DNA from 3 places in the Kluyvera chengduensis genome. Region 3 is predicted to be linked to each of the others. Evidence: riboswitches for the same ligand, from Rfam matches in the RefSeq annotation. Region 3 holds a riboswitch; each other region holds the start of a gene.
The links. A riboswitch is a leader RNA that binds a small molecule or an ion and turns the genes downstream of it on or off. The one in region 3 is predicted to bind thiamine pyrophosphate.

Region 1 (6,019 bases), on a different contig from region 3:
CGCTAAAACCAATGCCTAAATAACCAGTATAACGCATTGCTTTTACGTATTTAGCTGCCCGTTCAATGTGAGTAGCATAGCCTTCAATGTCACCGATCCCCGTTTCATTCCATTTGTGGGTAATAGAACTGCTGGAAAGTCCGAGTGCATTTCTTATTTTGGTATACTCTCCGAATTTCATAGCCTTATTAAGGAAACTGACTTTGAGTATGGATTCAAGTTCTTTAAATAAATGGCTACGTTTGACATAGAATTGTTCGCCAATCAACGAGCCTCTTGTTATATAGGTATTCTTATACGTTTCTTGAATCTCGCGGAGTATTTTTTCGATACTCTCAAAGTATTTTCCAACAGGATCAGCAGAAAGGCCAATTCCAGTATCAGCGTAGCTGGTGAAATTTGCTATGGTAGCGTAGTGTTTGTGGAGTAAATTAGCTTCCTCATGCGTCAATGGGGCCAATGCTGCATCGATTCGCGCTTTAGCTTGCTGCATGTGTGCAATCTGTTCGTCCTCCTGCTTATCAGGATCGACCAAAAGCAGAATAGAACCGGCCTTGTATTCTTTACCTGCATCATTCAATGAGCGGTAAAGTTCGCGTGTCCCTTCTGGCTGACCGCCAGCAAACAGGATGTTTTCGAATAGTTCGGTTGTCGATTGTTCAGGAACTATGCAGAAACCAGCATCAACACCAGTGCGTTTCTTTTTAGCTGCTTGTGCGTGTTGTTCGGGTTCTTGTTCTCCCGTGCTGAACAGCGTATTTCCCCCTTCACGGAGAAAGTCGGAGACTTCTTCATGGGAAACCGTGACCCCCACAGCGCTATCATCATAACCAATAAACTCAAAAGCATCAGGAGAAGCAATGAGGCGGTTAGTGCCAATTGGGCAACCGCATTCAACAACATCATTTTCAAGGCAAACTTGTTTATTTTCAGCGAAAACGTTGAAGCGGTTGGTTTTCCGTATTACGCCGAGAGTTTTACATTGAGGGCAAAAGGATTCAGAGCCAATAAGGGCAACGAGTCGGCTTTGGCAAAATACGGTCAATGCGCCATTTTCTACGGTTCCACCTGTGGTTGTTTTATCACCGACGGTAATAACTTTTAGTTTTACAAGCATAAGTCCATTTACTTGTTGTGGAAATAATTTGAGTGGCTATTTTACAACCAATAATCGGATGCACAATAAGTATTAGGCCTAAGTAACACTCTGTTTCGTAACAACCAGTAAAGGCGATTACTCCTCCTCGACGTTACCTTTATCAAAGGTGCTTCTCTCTTACTGATGCACTTCAGTGCAGAGATAAATCTCTCTATTTTTGTTTCTGGGGGGGAGCAAAAAGGAGTCAGGCGTGTTTTAAGATGAAGAAGCTATACCCGGGAGGCCGGGCTTGCAACCGCGAGCAACTTCCCCTAATCTGGCAAAAAGTATAGAGATTCTATCTTCATGACTCGGGGTGCCCCATCGCTGATGGGCTGAGAAAAACCCGTACCACCTGATCTGGATAATGCCAGCGTAGGGAAGTCAGAGGCCGCCAGGTCATTGCTTCTTCGCGTTTTGGCAGGAGCAAACCATGCAAGCCGACCTGCTAAGTCCCGCGCATTGCGCGCACACCGCACACCTTCTGCATCAACATTCCCCCCTGGTTCACTGTATGACCAATGACGTCGTGCAGACCTTTACCGCAAACGTCCTGCTTGCGCTTGGCGCATCACCAGCGATGGTGATTGACGCGGATGAAGCCGCTCAATTTTCATCCATTGCCAGCGCGCTGTTGATTAACGTCGGTACCTTAACGCAACCACGTGCTCAGGCCATGCGGGCGGCGGTGGAAAGTGCGAACCGTGCCGGAACACCGTGGGCGCTCGATCCGGTGGCGGTGGGGGCGTTGACGCTGCGCAGTGATTTCTGTCGTGAACTGGCGCAGATGGCTCCGGCAGCGATTCGTGGTAATGCCTCAGAAATCAGGGCGCTGGCGGGCGAGAGCCAGGGCGGGCGCGGCGTTGATACCACCGATACCGCCGCGAAGGCGCTACCGGCGGCACAGAAACTGGCTCAAGAAAGCGGCGCGATTGTTGCGGTAACCGGTGAGGTGGATTACATCACCGACGGCAAACGTACGCTGGCGGTAAACGGCGGTTCTCCGTTGATGACCCGCGTGGTGGGAACCGGCTGTGCGCTGTCGGCGGTGGTGGCGGCAAGCTGCGCCTTACCGGGTGACCGATTGCTGAACGTGGCCGGCGCGTGCGCCGTGATGAAACTGGCGGGGCAGCGCGCGGCGCAGGGGCGAGGGCCGGGCAGTTTTGTTCCCGCATTTCTCGATGCGTTGTATGCAATGCACGGGGAGGTGTTGGCATGAAACGCATCAACGCACTGACCATTGCTGGCACCGACCCAAGCGGCGGCGCGGGCATTCAGGCCGACCTGAAAACCTTCTCGGCGCTCGGCGCTTATGGCTGCTCGGTGATTACCGCACTGGTGGCGCAAAATACCCGCGGCGTGCAGTCGGTTTACCGTATTGAGCCCGATTTCGTGGCCGCACAGCTTGATTCTGTGTTCAGCGACGTACGCATCGACACCACCAAAATCGGCATGCTAGCGGAGACGGACATTGTGGAAGCGGTCGCGGAACGTCTGCAACGCTACCGCATTCAGAACGTGGTGCTGGATACCGTGATGCTGGCGAAAAGTGGCGATCCGCTACTGTCGGTGTCGGCGGTCGAGACGCTGCGTCAGCGCCTGTTGCCGCAGGTTTCCCTGATTACGCCAAACCTGCCGGAAGCGGCAGCGCTGCTTGACGCGCCGCATGCCCGCAACGAGCGCGAAATGCTGGAGCAGGGCCGAGCGCTGCGGGCGCTCGGCTGTGAAGCGGTGCTGATGAAGGGCGGTCATCTGGACGACGCTGAAAGCCCGGACTGGCTGTTTAGCGCCGAAGGGGAAATGCGCTTCACCGCGCCGCGCGTCGTGACCAAAAACACCCACGGCACGGGGTGTACGCTGTCGGCTGCGTTAGCCGCATTACGGCCACGCCATGCCAGCTGGCAGGAGACGGTGCCGGTGGCAAAAGCCTGGCTGTCGCAGGCGCTGGCCCAGGCCGATACCTTACAGGTAGGTGAAGGTATTGGGCCGGTGCACCATTTCCACGAATGGTGGTAACTGTCCGGCTGACGTGCCAGCAGGTTGTGCTTAAAATCTGCCAAAAGTTGGACATTCCACGCTCCCGGTACCAGGCTTACCCTGCTCAAAAGTGTTGAGCAGGATATCCAGCCGACATGATGTCGGCGCTTACGGGAGCATAGCTATGACTGATATTGCGCAGTTGCTTGGCAAAGACGCCGACAGCCTTTTACAGCATCGTTGTATGACCATTCCAGCCGACCAGCTCTATCTGCCTGGCCACGACTACGTTGACCGGGTGATGACGGATAACAACCGTCCGCCTGCGGTGCTGCGAAACATGCAGACCCTCTACAATACCGGACGCTTAGCCGGGACAGGCTACCTGTCGATTCTGCCAGTGGACCAGGGCGTTGAGCACTCTGCCGGGGCCTCGTTTGCCGCTAACCCGCTCTATTTTGATCCGAAAAATATCGTTGAATTGGCGATTGAAGCAGGCTGTAACTGCGTGGCCTCCACCTATGGCGTACTGGCTTCGGTATCTCGCCGCTACGCGCACCGTATTCCGTTCCTCGTCAAGCTTAACCACAACGAAACCCTGAGCTACCCGAACACCTTTGACCAGACGCTGTACGCCAGCGTCGAGCAGGCGTTCAATCTGGGGGCGGTGGCGGTTGGGGCGACCATCTATTTTGGCTCGGAAGAGTCGCGCCGCCAGATTGAAGAAATCTCTGCCGCTTTTGAGCGCGCGCACGAACTGGGGCTGGTCACCGTACTGTGGGCCTATTTGCGTAACCCGGCGTTTAAAAAAGACGGCGTGGATTACCACGTATCTGCTGACCTGACCGGGCAGGCCAACCATCTGGCCGCCACGATCGGCGCGGATATCGTGAAGCAGAAAATGGCCGAGAATAACGGCGGCTATAAAGCGGTGAACTTCGGCTACACCGACGAGCGCGTGTACACCAAACTGACCACCGATAATCCTATCGATCTGGTGCGCTACCAACTGGCGAACTGCTATATGGGCCGTGCCGGGCTGATTAACTCCGGCGGTGCCGCGGGCGGTGATACTGACCTTTCCGATGCGGTACGTACGGCGGTTATCAACAAACGCGCGGGCGGTATGGGGCTGATTCTTGGCCGTAAAGCCTTCAAAAAATCGATGGCTGACGGGGTGGAATTAATCAACGCCGTTCAGGATGTCTATCTCGACAACAAAATCACCTTCGCCTGATTTTTGTTCATCCTCTCCTGTCCGGGAGAGGATGACGATCCCCCTCACATTTCCCCATCCTTTTGTGAAAAACGTCACGCACTCTCGTGCGCATGCCCAAAAAACAGCCCGGTGTTAGCGGAGATTGTCCGTGGAAGAGACGTTATTTTGTGCTTAGATTAGTGATGAAACGCCTTTTCAATTCCCTAAAACCGTATTACCGGAACCGTGTTTTACACAGACCCGTGGTGAATTAGTCGCCATGTAGCATGTTGTATAAAGGACACTTAATGAAAATTGAATCTGTAAATGTCACCGTTTTCCAGCACCCTACGCGCCGCGTCTCCGACAGCGCCGGACACTCTCACCCGGGGCCAGAAAGCATGGCCAAGATGGCGATGCTGACCATTACCGCCGACGACGGTAGCAAGGGTTACTCCTTTGCGCCGCCGGAAATCGTGCGTCCGTTTGTGGTGAATACCTTCTTTCGCAAGGTGCTGGTAGGGCAGGACCCGTTCGACCGCGAGCGTATCTGGCAGGATCTGGTGCATTGGCAGCGTGGCAGTGCGCATCAACTGACCGAGCGTGCGCTCTCCTTCGTTGAGCAGGCATTGTGGGATCTCATTGGGCGTAAGCTCAATATGCCGGTTTACAAGCTGCTGGGCGGCTACCGCGACAAAGTACCGGCCTACGGCAGCACCATGTGCGGCGACGATCTCGAAGGCGGCCTGTCCACGCCGGAAGAGTACGCGGCCTTTGCTGAAACGCTGGTGGCGCGCGGCTACAAAGCTATCAAGCTGCACACCTGGATGCCGCCGGTGTCGTTCGCGCCAAACCCAAAAATGGATATCAAAGCCTGCGCCGCGGTGCGCGAGGCGGTCGGCCCGGATATCGACCTGATGATCGACGGCTACCACTGGTACAGCCGCACCGAAGCGCTGTGGATTGGTAAAGAGCTGGAAAAACTCAACTTCGCCTGGTTTGAAGAGCCAATGGAAGAAGACAGCATGTCCTCCTACGCCTGGCTTGCTGAAAACCTCTCGATTCCGATTATCGGGCCGGAAAGCTTCGGTGGTAAGCACCACAGCCGTGCTGACTGGGTGAAAGCGGGCGCGTGCGACATCCTGCGCGCAGGGGCCAACGGTGTGGGCGGCATTACGCCAACCATGAAGGTGGCCGCGCTGGCAGAGTCGTTCGGCATGGACTGCGAAGTGCACGGTAACGGCGCGGCGAGCCTGGCGGTGATTGGCGCTATTCGCAACTGTCGCTGGTACGAGCGTGGCCTGCTGCATCCGTTCCTCGACTACGACCAGCCAGCGGCTTACCTGAACAGCATCGTCGACCCAATGGACGCCGATGGTTATGTTCACCTGTCTCAACGTCCTGGATTGGGCGAAGACATCAATTTTGCCTTTATCGAAGCCAACACCGTCAGCCACGACTGACACATAACAAATAAAAGACAGGCACGGACGGATTCGTCGCCTGTCGTACCCTACAGGCGATAGATAGATGAAAAAATCCTCCTTGCTGGGAGCGTGCTTGCTCGCGCTTACCATGACGATGGGGAGCGGGGCGGCGTTGGCAAAAACGCCGCCGGATCAGCTCATTATCGGCATGAATATGAATAACCTTCTCACCCTCGACCCGGCAGCAATGACCGGTAACGAAGTGGTGGGGATTGTGGT
Region 2 (6,019 bases), on a different contig from region 3:
GATTGCCAATCGCCAGTAGTCGTTGATAAACAGCCGGGCGTCATAGCGTCGCCCCAGCACGATGGCGGCCATCACGTCCGCCTCGACCTCATCATCACGTTGATCTTTGATTCGCAGTTGGATAGTGCGCACGCCAGCCTCCAGCAGGCGCTCAATCCACTGCACGCTGTCCACCACCGGATAGAGCCCAAGGCGGAACGGTACCGTTGGAAAATCGGGCTGGTACATCATGCCTCCTCGCGTTTCAGGTAGATTTCACCGCCTTTGGCGCGGAAGTTCTCCGACATATCCGCCATGCCCACTTCAATGGTCTGGGCAGCGGCGTAGTCGCGCACTTCCTGGCTGATTTTCATTGAGCAGAATTTCGGCCCGCACATCGAGCAGAAGTGGGCGACTTTGCCGGACTCCTGCGGCAGGGTTTCATCGTGGTAGGCGCGTGCGGTGAACGGGTCGAGCGCGAGGTTGAACTGATCTTCCCAGCGGAATTCAAAGCGCGCTTTCGACATGGCGTTATCGCGGATCTGCGCGCCCGGGTGACCTTTTGCCAGGTCAGCGGCGTGTGCGGCAATCTTGTAGGTAATCAGCCCCTGTTTCACGTCTTCTTTGTTCGGCAGACCAAGGTGCTCTTTCGGCGTGACGTAGCAGAGCATGGCACAGCCAAACCAGCCAATCATTGCCGCGCCAATGCCGGAGGTGAAATGGTCATAGCCCGGCGCGATGTCGGTAGTCAACGGCCCCAGGGTATAGAACGGCGCTTCGTGGCAGTGCTCCAGCTCTTCGGTCATGTTGCGCTGAATCATCTGCATCGGCACGTGGCCCGGGCCTTCAATCATCACCTGTACGTCATACTCCCAGGCGATTTTGGTCAGCTCGCCCAGCGTGTGCAGCTCGGAGAACTGCGCTTCGTCGTTGGCATCCTGAATGGAGCCAGGACGCAGACCGTCGCCCAGCGACAGCGATACGTCGTAGGCGGCGCAGATTTCACAGATTTCGCGGAAATGTTGGTAGAGGAAGTTTTCCTGATGATGGGAAAGGCACCATTTCGCCATGATGGACCCGCCGCGAGAGACGATGCCGGTCAGGCGTTTCGCGGTCATCGGCACGTAGCGCAGCAGCACGCCTGCGTGGATGGTGAAGTAGTCGACGCCCTGTTCAGCCTGTTCCAGCAGCGTATCGCGGAACGCTTCCCAGGTCAGATCTTCGGCGATCCCGTTGACCTTCTCCAGCGCCTGGTAGATCGGGACGGTGCCGATCGGAACCGGGCTGTTACGCAAGATCCACTCGCGGGTTTCGTGGATATAGCGGCCGGTCGACAGGTCCATCACGGTATCCGCACCCCAGCGGGTGGACCACACCAGTTTTTCCACTTCCTCTTCGATGGAAGAGGTCACCGCTGAGTTACCGATGTTGGCGTTCACCTTCACGAGGAAGTTGCGGCCGATGATCATTGGCTCGGACTCTGGGTGGTTAATGTTGGCTGGAATGATGGCGCGCCCGGCGGCGACTTCATCACGTACGAACTCCGGCGTGATGTTCTCCGGCAGACGTGCGCCGAAGGCCATGCCTGGATGCTGGTGGCGTAACACTTCGCTGCGAATACGCTCGCGGCCCATGTTCTCGCGAATGGCGATGAACTCCATTTCCGGAGTAACGATCCCCTGGCGCGCGTAGTGCAGTTGGGTGACGCATTTACCCGCTTTGGCGCGCTTCGGCGTCAGCAGCCCGTTAAAACGCAGCTCGTCCAGCCCATCATCGGCCAGGCGCTCTTTGGTGTAGGCGGAGCTGCGGTCGTCCAGCTCTTCGCTGTCGCCACGGGCGGCAATCCACGGCTGGCGCAGCTTGGCTAGACCCTGCTGAACGTTAATCGCCACGTCCGGGTCACCGTAGGGGCCGGAGGTGTCATACACCGGCACCGCTTCGTTCGCTTCAAACTGTGGGTTCTCTTTATTGCCGCCAATCAGCGTGGGGCTCAGCTGAATTTCGCGCATCGGAATGCGGATATCCGGCTGCGAACCGGTGATGTAGATACGTTGGGAATTCGGGAACGCGGTGCCTTCCAGGGTATCAATAAAGTGTTGGGCCTGGGCGCGCTGTTCGCGGCGAGAGGGTTTAGTAGTGACAGACATAGCTCATTCCAAATAAAAGTAAGGACATGGCTTGTCAGACGACGGATGAAGCAAGAGAGAAGATCGCCCTTGGGCGATGCGACTATAGATTGACTCTTGTTCCCTTCGCAGGTCTTAACCTGATCAGGTTCCGCGGATCCCGAATTAACGGTCTCAGCCCGTGCTTGCGCACTGGGCACTCCGACAAGAAGTAACCTCAGATGTACCCGTCATACTTCAAGCTGCAGATGCGTTGGCTGCGCTCGCGCACCCCAGTCACGTACTTATGTACGCTCTTGGGGATGCACTCCCTTGCCGCCTTCCTGCAACTCGAAGTATTTAGGGTAGAGGTAATGAATGTAAACTACTCGTTAATGCGGCAAATCTCAAGCCGGGCGTTTTATTTCATCCGGGCCGAGCGCCTCGAAGGTCAGCATGATGAGCTGGTCTTCTAACAGAAAACGAGCCTCCAGCGCTTCACCGATATCGGACAGCGCCTGCTGGAATTCATACACGTTATCCTGGTCGATAGCGTTCTCCAGCGTAGAGTCGTAGTAGTCCATAATTTGTTGGGTATTGGCGTCCAGCAACGGCCAGATTTTACTGGCGTTTAAAAGCGGACTGTTGCCTTCCATTTTATGGATAATGCGTTCATAAATACTGAAATGACCGGCAGACAAATAGTCGACCAGGCGCTGACAAAAGTCATCAAGCGCTTTCTCATTAAGACGCATGAACGATTCTTTGCCAGGCTTAAGGCCAACCAGATTGTAGTAAGCTACGAGCAGGTGCTTACGAATATTCAGCCAACGGTCGACCAGTTTGTGGTGTCCATGAATTCGCTCTTTTAGACTTTCTAACTGGTTTAACATAGGTTGACCCCGCATCGATAAGATTAAAATCTGCTCACGTCATTATGTAATAATAATGTTAACAACATGCCTGTGAAGCAAAGGTAGCGCAAGAGATATGGATCGTATAATTGAAAAATGGGATCGCGGTTGGTGGATAGTCAGCCACGAACAAAAATTATGGTTGCCCGGTGGGGAATTACCATATGGCGAAGCGGTAAATTTCGATCTTGTGGGTCAGCACGCACTCCAGATTGGCGAGTGGGAAGGCGATCCGGTGTGGTTGGTTCAGCAACAGAAGCGTCATGATATGGGCACCGTGCGCCAGGTTCTTGACCAGGACGTTGGCCTATTCCAGCTTGCTGGGCGCGGCGTGCAGCTGGCGGAGTTTTACCGTTCGCACAAATTCTGCGGCTACTGCGGCCACACCATGCACCCAAGCAAAACCGAATGGGCCATGTTGTGCAGCCACTGCCGCGAACGCTATTACCCGCAGATTGCACCGTGCATTATCGTGGCCATTCGCCGTGACGACTCGATTCTTCTTGCCCAACACGTTCGCCATCGCAACGGCGTGCATACCGTGCTGGCCGGTTTTGTCGAAGTGGGCGAAACCTTAGAGCAGGCGGTAGCGCGTGAAGTGATGGAGGAGAGCGGCATTAAGGTGAAGAACCTGCGCTACATCACCTCCCAGCCGTGGCCGTTCCCGCAGTCGCTGATGACCGCCTTTATGGCGGAGTACGACAGCGGCGACATCGTTATCGATCCCAAAGAGCTGCTTAACGCCAACTGGTATCGCTATGACGATCTCCCGCTTCTGCCGCCGCCGGGCACCGTGGCACGTCGTCTGATCGAAGATACCGTGGCAATGTGTCGGGCTGATTACGACTGACATGTTACAATAGGCGCATCAACGCTAAAGGAATGTAAACATGAGCGAACTGAAGAACGATCGTTATCTGCGTGCGCTGCTGCGCCAGCCCGTAGACGTGACCCCGGTATGGATGATGCGCCAGGCAGGCCGCTATTTGCCGGAGTACAAGGCAACCCGCGCCCAGGCCGGTGATTTTATGTCGCTGTGCAAAAACGCCGAGCTGGCCTGCGAAGTGACGCTGCAGCCGCTGCGTCGCTATCCGCTTGATGCGGCGATCCTCTTCTCGGATATCCTGACCATTCCGGATGCGATGGGGCTGGGGTTGTACTTCGAAGCCGGGGAAGGCCCGCGCTTTACCTCGCCAATTACCAGTAAAGCGGATGTTGAAAAGCTGCCGATTCCGGACCCGGAAGGTGAGCTGGGCTACGTGATGAACGCGGTGCGCACCATTCGCCGTGAGCTGAAGGGCGAAGTGCCGCTGATTGGTTTCTCCGGCAGCCCGTGGACGCTGGCGACCTATATGGTGGAAGGCGGCAGCAGCAAAGCCTTCACCGTGATTAAAAAGATGATGTACGCCGACCCTAAAGCGCTGCATCTGCTGCTCGACAAGCTGGCGCAGAGCGTCACGCTGTATCTCAACGCGCAGATTAAAGCTGGCGCGCAGTCGGTGATGATTTTCGACACCTGGGGCGGCGTGCTCACCGGACGCGACTATCAGCAGTTCTCGCTGTACTACATGCACAAAATCGTCGACGGCCTGCTGCGTGAAAACGACGGCCGCCGCGTGCCGGTGACGCTGTTCACCAAAGGCGGCGGTCAGTGGCTGGAAGCGATGGCGGAAACCGGCTGCGATGCGCTGGGGCTCGACTGGACTACCGATATCGCCGATGCGCGCCGCCGTGTGGGGCATAAAGTTGCCCTACAGGGCAATATGGACCCGTCCATGCTCTACGCGCCTGCGGCGCGCATTGAAGAAGAAGTGGCGACGATTCTGGCCGGTTTTGGTCAGGGCGAAGGCCACGTCTTCAACCTTGGCCACGGTATTCATCAGGACGTGCCGCCAGAACACGCGGGCGTCTTCGTTGAAGCAGTGCACCGTCTGTCGGCGCAGTATCACCGCTAAGGGAATCACGTGGATCTCGCGTCGCTGCGCGCGCAGCAACTTGAGCTGGCCTCATCGGTGATCCGGGACGATCGTTTTAACAGCGATCCCCCTGATCTGATCGGCGGTGCCGACGTCGGCTTTGAGCAGGGCGGCGAAGTGACGCGCGCCGCGATGGTACTGCTGAAGTACCCGTCGCTTGAGCTCGTGGAGTATCAGGTGGCGCGTATCGCCACCACCATGCCCTATATCCCCGGTTTTCTCTCTTTTCGCGAAACCCCGGCATTAATGGCGGCATGGCAGCAGCTTTCGCAAAAGCCGGATTTACTGTTCGTCGACGGCCATGGCATTTCGCATCCGCGCCGTTTGGGCGTTGCTAGCCATTTTGGTCTGCTGGCGGATGTTCCCACCATTGGCGTGGCGAAAAAGCGGCTGTGCGGTAAGTTTGAGCCGCTCCCACCAGAAGCAGGCGCGCTCGCGCCGCTAATCGACAAAGACGAGCAGCTGGCATGGGTCTGGCGCAGCAAAGTGCGCTGCAACCCGCTGTTTATCTCCACGGGGCACCGCGTAAGCCTCGAGAGCGCTTTGGCGTGGGTACAGCGCTGCACCCAAGGCTACCGACTGCCGGAACCCACGCGCTGGGCGGATGCTGTTGCATCTGAGCGTCCGGCTTTTACGCGGCTTGCAGCAAAAATGCCCCATATCGGGTAAACTGCGTCTAATTTCCGTATTTGAGAACTCATCATGTTACAAAACCCGATTCATCTGCGTCTGGAGAAGCTGGAAAGCTGGCAGCACGTCACCTTCATGGCTTGCCTGTGTGAACGCATGTACCCGAACTACGCCATGTTCTGCAAAGAGTCGGAATTTGGTGAGCCACAGGTGTACCGCCGCATTCTCGACCTCATCTGGGAAACCCTGACGGTCAAAGACGCGAAAGTGAACTTCGACAGCCAGCTGGAAAAACTGGAAGAGGCGATCCCGTCAGCCGACGATTACGACATGTACGGCGTTTACCCGGCGATCGATGCCTGCGTGGCATTGAGCGAATTAATACATTCTCGCCTGAGCGGTGAAACGCTCGAGC
Region 3 (6,019 bases):
TACGCCCTTCCGCTACCACCATTGCGCGCGGCGCAATCCTTGCCGCATCCTCGACGCTGTGCGAAACCATCAGCAATGTTAGGTTTTGCCGCTGACACACTTCATCAACCAGCTGTAGCATCTCCTGACGCAGCGCCGGGTCGAGCGCTGAGAACGGTTCATCCAGCAGTAAAATCGGCTGCTCGCGCACCAGACACCGGGCCAGCGCGGCGCGTTGACGTTGGCCGCCGGAGAGCTCACCGGGCAGCCTGTCCAGCATTGACTCAATACCCATCTGCCCGGCAATCACCTGTAACTTTCGCTTCTGCTCCGTGGTGAGCGAGAGGCGCGGACTCATGCCCAGCCCAATGTTCTGGCGCACGGTCAGGTGACTGAAGAGGTTATTTTCCTGAAACAGCATCGACACCGGGCGCTGTGATGGCGGCGTATGGGTATGCACGCGTCCTTCAAGCAGCAGCGTGCCGCTGGCAGGCGTCAGAAAGCCGGCAATCAGGTTCAGCAGCGTGGATTTCCCCGCGCCGCTAGGGCCGAGGACAGCCACTTTCTCGCCCTGGGCAATCGAGGCGTTAAAGCGCATCGGCAGGTGCTGGTAAAGCCAGGTGACATCATTCAGTTTTAGCATGGCGTCCGGGTAACTTTTCAATAACGGTGAACAGCAGGAAGCAGAGCAGTAGCAAAATCAGCGCGGTCACCGCGCCGTCCTGGCTGCGATAGGCGCCAATTTGCTGATAGAGATAAAACGGCAGCGTGCGGAAATTGTCATTGCCGAACAGCGCCACGACGCCGAAATCACCTATCGACAGCACGCAGACAAAAGCCAGCGCCTGGGCCAGCGGGCGCTTCAGGGCACGCAGTTCAACCACCTTTAGGCGGTTAAAGCCAGAAAGCCCCAGTGATTCGCACAGGATGCTGTAACGGGTGGTAATGTCACGCATCGGCGTTTCCAGCACTTTAAGGGCATAAGGTACCGCCATCAGGGCGTTGGTGAAAATCACAATACCGTCGGCGGAGTCGGGCAGACCAACGGTGTTGTTGAGCAGCAGGAAAAATCCGGTGGCCAGCACGATGCCCGGCATGGCGAGGATCAGCATACCGCTCAGCTCCATTGCCTGCCCGGCCAGCGGCTGGTTGCGGGCGCGCAGCTCACGGCTGCTCCACAGCAGCATCATGGTCAGCACCACGCAGATAACTCCGGCGGCAATGGCGATGCGTAACGAGGTACCCAGCGCTTGCCAGAGTACCGGCTGGGTAAAGACCTGGAACATGGATGGGTTGATGCCGTCAACCACCACCGCCAGCAGCGGCGGCAACAGCAGCAGCAGAGTGAGGATAATCAATAGGCCGTCGGTTATTCGACTATGCCAGCGGTCGTCGGGGTCACGCCAGCCGTGAACGTGGCTATTACCCACGGCAATCGCCCGGCTTAATCGCTGGCTTAACAGCACCAGCATCAGGCAGCACCCCATCTGGATGAGCGCCAGCATCGCCGCGCGCGCCGGGTCGTAATCGAAGTTCAGCGACTGATAGATAGCCAGTTCGATGGTGGTCGCCGAAGGCCCGCCGCCGAGCGACAGCACGGTAGCAAAGCTTGCGAAACAGAGCATGAAAATCAGCGTGGCGATAGGCAGGATCTGCCGACGCATCCACGGCCATTCCACCAGGTGGAAGAACGAATAGCCGCGCATACCTAGTTGGGCGGCAAGCTGGCGCTGCTCGCCGGGGATCTGCTCCAGCGCCTGTAATAGCAGGCGGGTCGCCATCGGCATATTAAAGAACACGTGCGCCAGCAAAATGCCCTGCAGGCCGTAGGGTGAGAAATGCCACTGCCAGCCCAGCCAGGCAAAAAGCTGGGATAGCCAGCCCTGGCGACCATAAACGCTCAGAATGCCGAAGACGGCGACCAGGACTGGGAGAATCAACGTCATGGCGCACAGCCGCAACAGCAGCGTACGGCCAGGGAAACGTCGTCGGTAAAGCGCTCGGGCAAGGAAAATCGCGGGAACGACCGACAGCAGCGCTGACAGGAACGCCTGCCAGAACGAGAAGCGCACCACGTGCCACAGATAGCTATCGCCGAGCAACGTTGACCACGATGTTTCCGGCGCGTTCAGCCACAGCGACAGAAACGCCGCCAGCGCGACGGCAACCATCAGCGTGGTTGCCGTCAGCCCTGGATACAACCAGCGAGGGATTAGCGGCTGGCTGCGCGAAGCCATGCGTTAATCCAGTTTTGACGTTCGGAGGCCACCTGCTGCGGGGTAAATTCCAGCGCAGTTTGCGGTTTCACCAGGCTATTAAAGCCTTCTGGCAGCGTGACGTTGGTCACCGGATACATCCAGTTGCCGGTTGGAATGGTGTTCTGGAAGGCCGGAGAAACCATAAATTTCAGGAACTCATCTGCCAGCTTCTGCTGTTTACTGGCCGCGGTTTTTGCCGCCACTTCCACCTGCAGGTAGTGGCCTTCGCTAAAGTTCGCCGCCGCGTAGTTGTCTTTCTTCTCGTCGATGATGTGGTACGCCGGAGAGGTGGTATAGCTCAGCACCAGGTCGCTTTCCCCTTTCAGGAACAGGCCATACGCTTCGCTCCAGCCTTTGGTCACGGTGACCGTTTTCGCCGCCAGTTTCTGCCAGGCTTCCGGCGCTTTATCGCCGTAGACTTTTTGCATCCACAGCAGCAGGCCCAGACCCGGTGTGCTGGTGCGTGGGTCTTCATAAATCACGCGCCATTTCTGGTCGCTTTCGACCAGCTCTTTCAGGCTTTTTGGCGGGTTCTTCAGCTTGTTTTTGTCGTAGACGAAGGCAAAGTAGCCGTAGTCGAACGGCACGAAGGTGTCGTTGTTCCAGCCGCCGGGTACGGTCACGGCGTCCGTGGGAACGTTGCTTTTGGCGAACAGTTTGGTGTCGGTTGCGGCTTGTAGCAGATTGTTATCGAGCCCCAGCACCACGTCGGCTTTGCTGTTTTTGCCTTCCATGCGCAGACGATTAAGCAGCGAAACACCGTCTTCCAGCGCCACGAACTTCAGCTCGCAGTTACAATCGGCTTCAAACGCTTTTTTCACCGCTGGACCAGGGCCCCAATCAGCGGCAAAAGAGTCGTAGGTATAGACGGTCAGTACAGGCTTGGCGAGGGCCGGAGCGGCAACCAGCACCAGCAGGGGGAGTAATTTTTTGAGCACTTTGCACCTTTATAAAATGGTGGCAAAGGATTTTGAGTTAGCCTCAAATCCCTTCGCCGGGATTATCCGGATCAGGTTCGACGGGTATTTTCTCAGCTCGCGCACTCGGCGCAGCACCCCGTTGAGAACGGCACATTGTAATGATTACGTGAATAAATCAAAAGCCTTAAGGATCCGGCGGGGCAAACCAGGCGGATTTAAAGTCGAACCAGCCCAGGGTGTTCATGCGAACGCCGCGCATACTGCGCTGACCTTGTAGCATCAGCCAATGATGGATTAGCGGCACAATGGACTGATTTGCCAGCAGACTTTGGCACCAGTCGGGCAGCGAAAGCGCCCCTGCGCGCCAGCGCTGCGCGTCCTGCTCCCAGTCGATGGGAATACAGTGGCGAATCAGCGGTACTTCATAAAGATAGGCAAAGAGTGAGAAATCGAGCGGCAGCGTAAAGTTGGCGCTGTTCAGCCAGATATCGCTGACCACCTCGCCACGGTGCCATTCGTCGTAGTCCACTTCCTGAATCACCAGTTTGACCTGATGCGCCGCCAGCAGCGCTTCCATTATCTGACCGATAGTCCGGTGTTCAACGTGATCGCGGTAGTAGGTGAGGGTGACCGACTCAAGACCTGCCGGTTTCTCGCAGGCGTGGCTGCGGGCATGGTGCCAGCGGGGTAGCAGGCCGTAGGCCGGGAACCAGTGACTCTGGTGCTGCTCGCCCGCGTGATACAGCAGGTTGTTCGGGTGGAAAATGTGGCTCAGCCACTGCCGTACCGCCGGGTTGTTGCCACGTGAACTGCGCGCGTCAAACAGCAGATAGTAGCAGCCCTCTTCAAGGCGGCTTTCCACCGCCTTTTCGCTTTGGGTGGTGCCCTGAAGCGTCAGGCCGCCGTTCGGCTCGTCGCTGATTTCCGGCAGCACCCAGACGTTCACCTCGTCAATCAGCGCCCGGAAACCGAAATAGTCATCAAAGGCGTGGATCTTTAGCTGGTTCTGATTGTTGCGGGCGACGGCATACGGCCCGGTTCCCACCGGCATGCGGGAGAAGTCGCTGAGCGATTGCCATTCGCGTGGCAGGATCATCGCCGATACCTGGCCGAACAGCCACGGCAGCCAGCGGTCAGGCTCGTTGAGATGTACGTCGAGCGTCCAGGCAGTAGGAGAATCAATGCGCGTGATGTTGGAAAAGAGCGACAGCGTCATGCTGCGATGCAGCGAACTGATGACGTCTTCCATTTCCAGTTCGCGACCGTGATGAAAATGAATGCCGGGGCGCAAGTAAAAACGCCAGTGTAATGGGGAAATGGCCTGCCAATGGTGCGCAATATCCGCTTCCAGTTCCCCATTTACCTCGTTTACCCGAGTCAATGCGCTGAATATCTGCCGTGCGATATGGGTTTCCGAGCGCCTAAGCGCCGTTCCGGGCAGTAAATTGTGCATTGGTCGATAGTAAAGCACCCGCAAAATGTGCCGCCCCTGACGGAAGCTGCGGCCAAGATGTGACACCAGCATCTGGCGTACGGCCGCCTTATCGCCGACCAACTGCACCAGCTGATCGATCCTATCCTGCTCGAGCAAGTCTTCCGCGCGCTGTTGCTGAAGCGCCAGCCCGGTATAGAGGAAAGTCAGCTTAGAGCGCTTGCCGCGCCCGGCTTCCGCCTCCCAGGTCAACCATCCGCGCGCCTCCATGGTGTTTAAAAGCGTGCGCATATGTCGGCGAGAGCAGTTCAGCAGCTCGGCCAGTGAGTTGAGCGTGGTTTCCTGTGATTTTCCCTCACAGCACTGCCACAAACGGATGAACTGCTGCTGTAATCGACCTGAAGGCATAAAAGGGGAACTCCTGATAAAAACTCAGCAATTTATTAATCCCTATATTAAGCCAATAATTGATTTCGATGAAGCGAAGGGGAAATGAGGAGGTCACCATGTATCAGTTCTACCGGCGTTATTTCTCTGCCACCAAAAATGTTTCCTGGCTGGCCCGTCAGGCGACTGCACAGCGGCTTGAAGTGCTGAACTATCTGATGCAGTGGGAAGTTACGAACCCGACCTCTGAGTATTAATTCGCCTAATCATGTGTGACTGAGTATTTGCCAGCAGGTATCATCTGCTGGCTTTTTTTTATTCTTTTGCGAAAGGATTTCTGATGCTCTGGTTAATGACGATGGGACGACGTCTCAACGGTGTGTATGCCGCCTTTATGCTGGTGGCGTTTATGATGGGGATAGCGGGCGCATTGCAGGCACCGACGCTGAGCCTGTTTCTTAGTCGTGAGGTCGGAGCACAGCCGTTCTGGGTAGGGCTGTTCTACACCGTCAACGCTATCGCCGGGATCGTCGTCAGTCTGGGGCTGGCAAAGCGATCCGATAACCAGGGCGACCGCCGTAAGCTGATCATGTTCTGCTGCCTGATGGCGGTGGGTAACGCGCTGCTCTTCGCCTTCAACCGCCACTACCTGACGCTGATTACCTGCGGCGTGCTGCTGGCCTCCATCGCCAATGCCGCGATGCCGCAGCTGTTTGCGCTGGCGCGTGAATATGCCGATAGCTCGGCGCGTGAAGTGGTGATGTTCAGCTCGGTGATGCGTGCGCAGCTGTCGCTGGCATGGGTGATTGGCCCGCCGCTGGCCTTTATGCTGGCGCTTAACTATGGCTTTACCGCCATGTTCTCTATTGCCGCAGTGATTTTCGTGATTAGCCTGACGCTGATTGCCCTGACGCTACCGTCGGTGGCGAGGGTCGAACAGCCTGCCGACGTGGTGCAGAACCAGATTAGCGGCTGGAAGGACAGCAACGTACGGATGCTGTTTATCGCTTCCACGCTGATGTGGACCTGCAACACCATGTATA

Region 1: it holds a riboswitch for thiamine pyrophosphate, as region 3 does, so the genes downstream of both, thiM (hydroxyethylthiazole kinase) here and thiB (thiamine ABC transporter substrate binding subunit) in region 3, are expected to answer to the same signal.
Region 2: it holds a riboswitch for thiamine pyrophosphate, as region 3 does, so the genes downstream of both, thiC (phosphomethylpyrimidine synthase ThiC) here and thiB (thiamine ABC transporter substrate binding subunit) in region 3, are expected to answer to the same signal.

Annotation. Positions count from the first base shown of each region.
Region 1 is NZ_JBIQOI010000001.1:449,526-455,544, forward strand. It holds gene ACH1XZ_RS02020 (PAAR domain-containing protein) at 1-1,117, opposite strand, end outside; TPP riboswitch at 1,441-1,537, shown strand; gene thiM (hydroxyethylthiazole kinase) at 1,572-2,357, shown strand; gene thiD (bifunctional hydroxymethylpyrimidine kinase/phosphomethylpyrimidine kinase) at 2,354-3,154, shown strand; gene fbaB (class I fructose-bisphosphate aldolase) at 3,300-4,352, shown strand; gene ACH1XZ_RS02040 (mandelate racemase family protein) at 4,622-5,776, shown strand; gene ACH1XZ_RS02045 (ABC transporter substrate-binding protein) at 5,844-6,019, shown strand, end outside.
Region 2 is NZ_JBIQOI010000016.1:8,209-14,227, reverse strand. It holds gene thiE (thiamine phosphate synthase) at 1-228, opposite strand, end outside; gene thiC (phosphomethylpyrimidine synthase ThiC) at 228-2,126, opposite strand; TPP riboswitch at 2,210-2,319, opposite strand; gene rsd (sigma D regulator) at 2,492-2,977, opposite strand; gene nudC (NAD(+) diphosphatase) at 3,075-3,848, shown strand; gene hemE (uroporphyrinogen decarboxylase) at 3,889-4,953, shown strand; gene nfi (deoxyribonuclease V) at 4,963-5,643, shown strand; gene ACH1XZ_RS22605 (YjaG family protein) at 5,677-6,019, shown strand, end outside.
Region 3 is NZ_JBIQOI010000006.1:172,202-178,220, forward strand. It holds gene thiQ (thiamine ABC transporter ATP-binding protein ThiQ) at 1-622, opposite strand, end outside; gene thiP (thiamine/thiamine pyrophosphate ABC transporter permease ThiP) at 606-2,216, opposite strand; gene thiB (thiamine ABC transporter substrate binding subunit) at 2,192-3,175, opposite strand; TPP riboswitch at 3,206-3,306, opposite strand; gene sgrR (HTH-type transcriptional regulator SgrR) at 3,342-4,997, opposite strand; gene sgrT (glucose uptake inhibitor SgrT) at 5,096-5,233, shown strand; gene ACH1XZ_RS16395 (sugar efflux transporter) at 5,317-6,019, shown strand, end outside.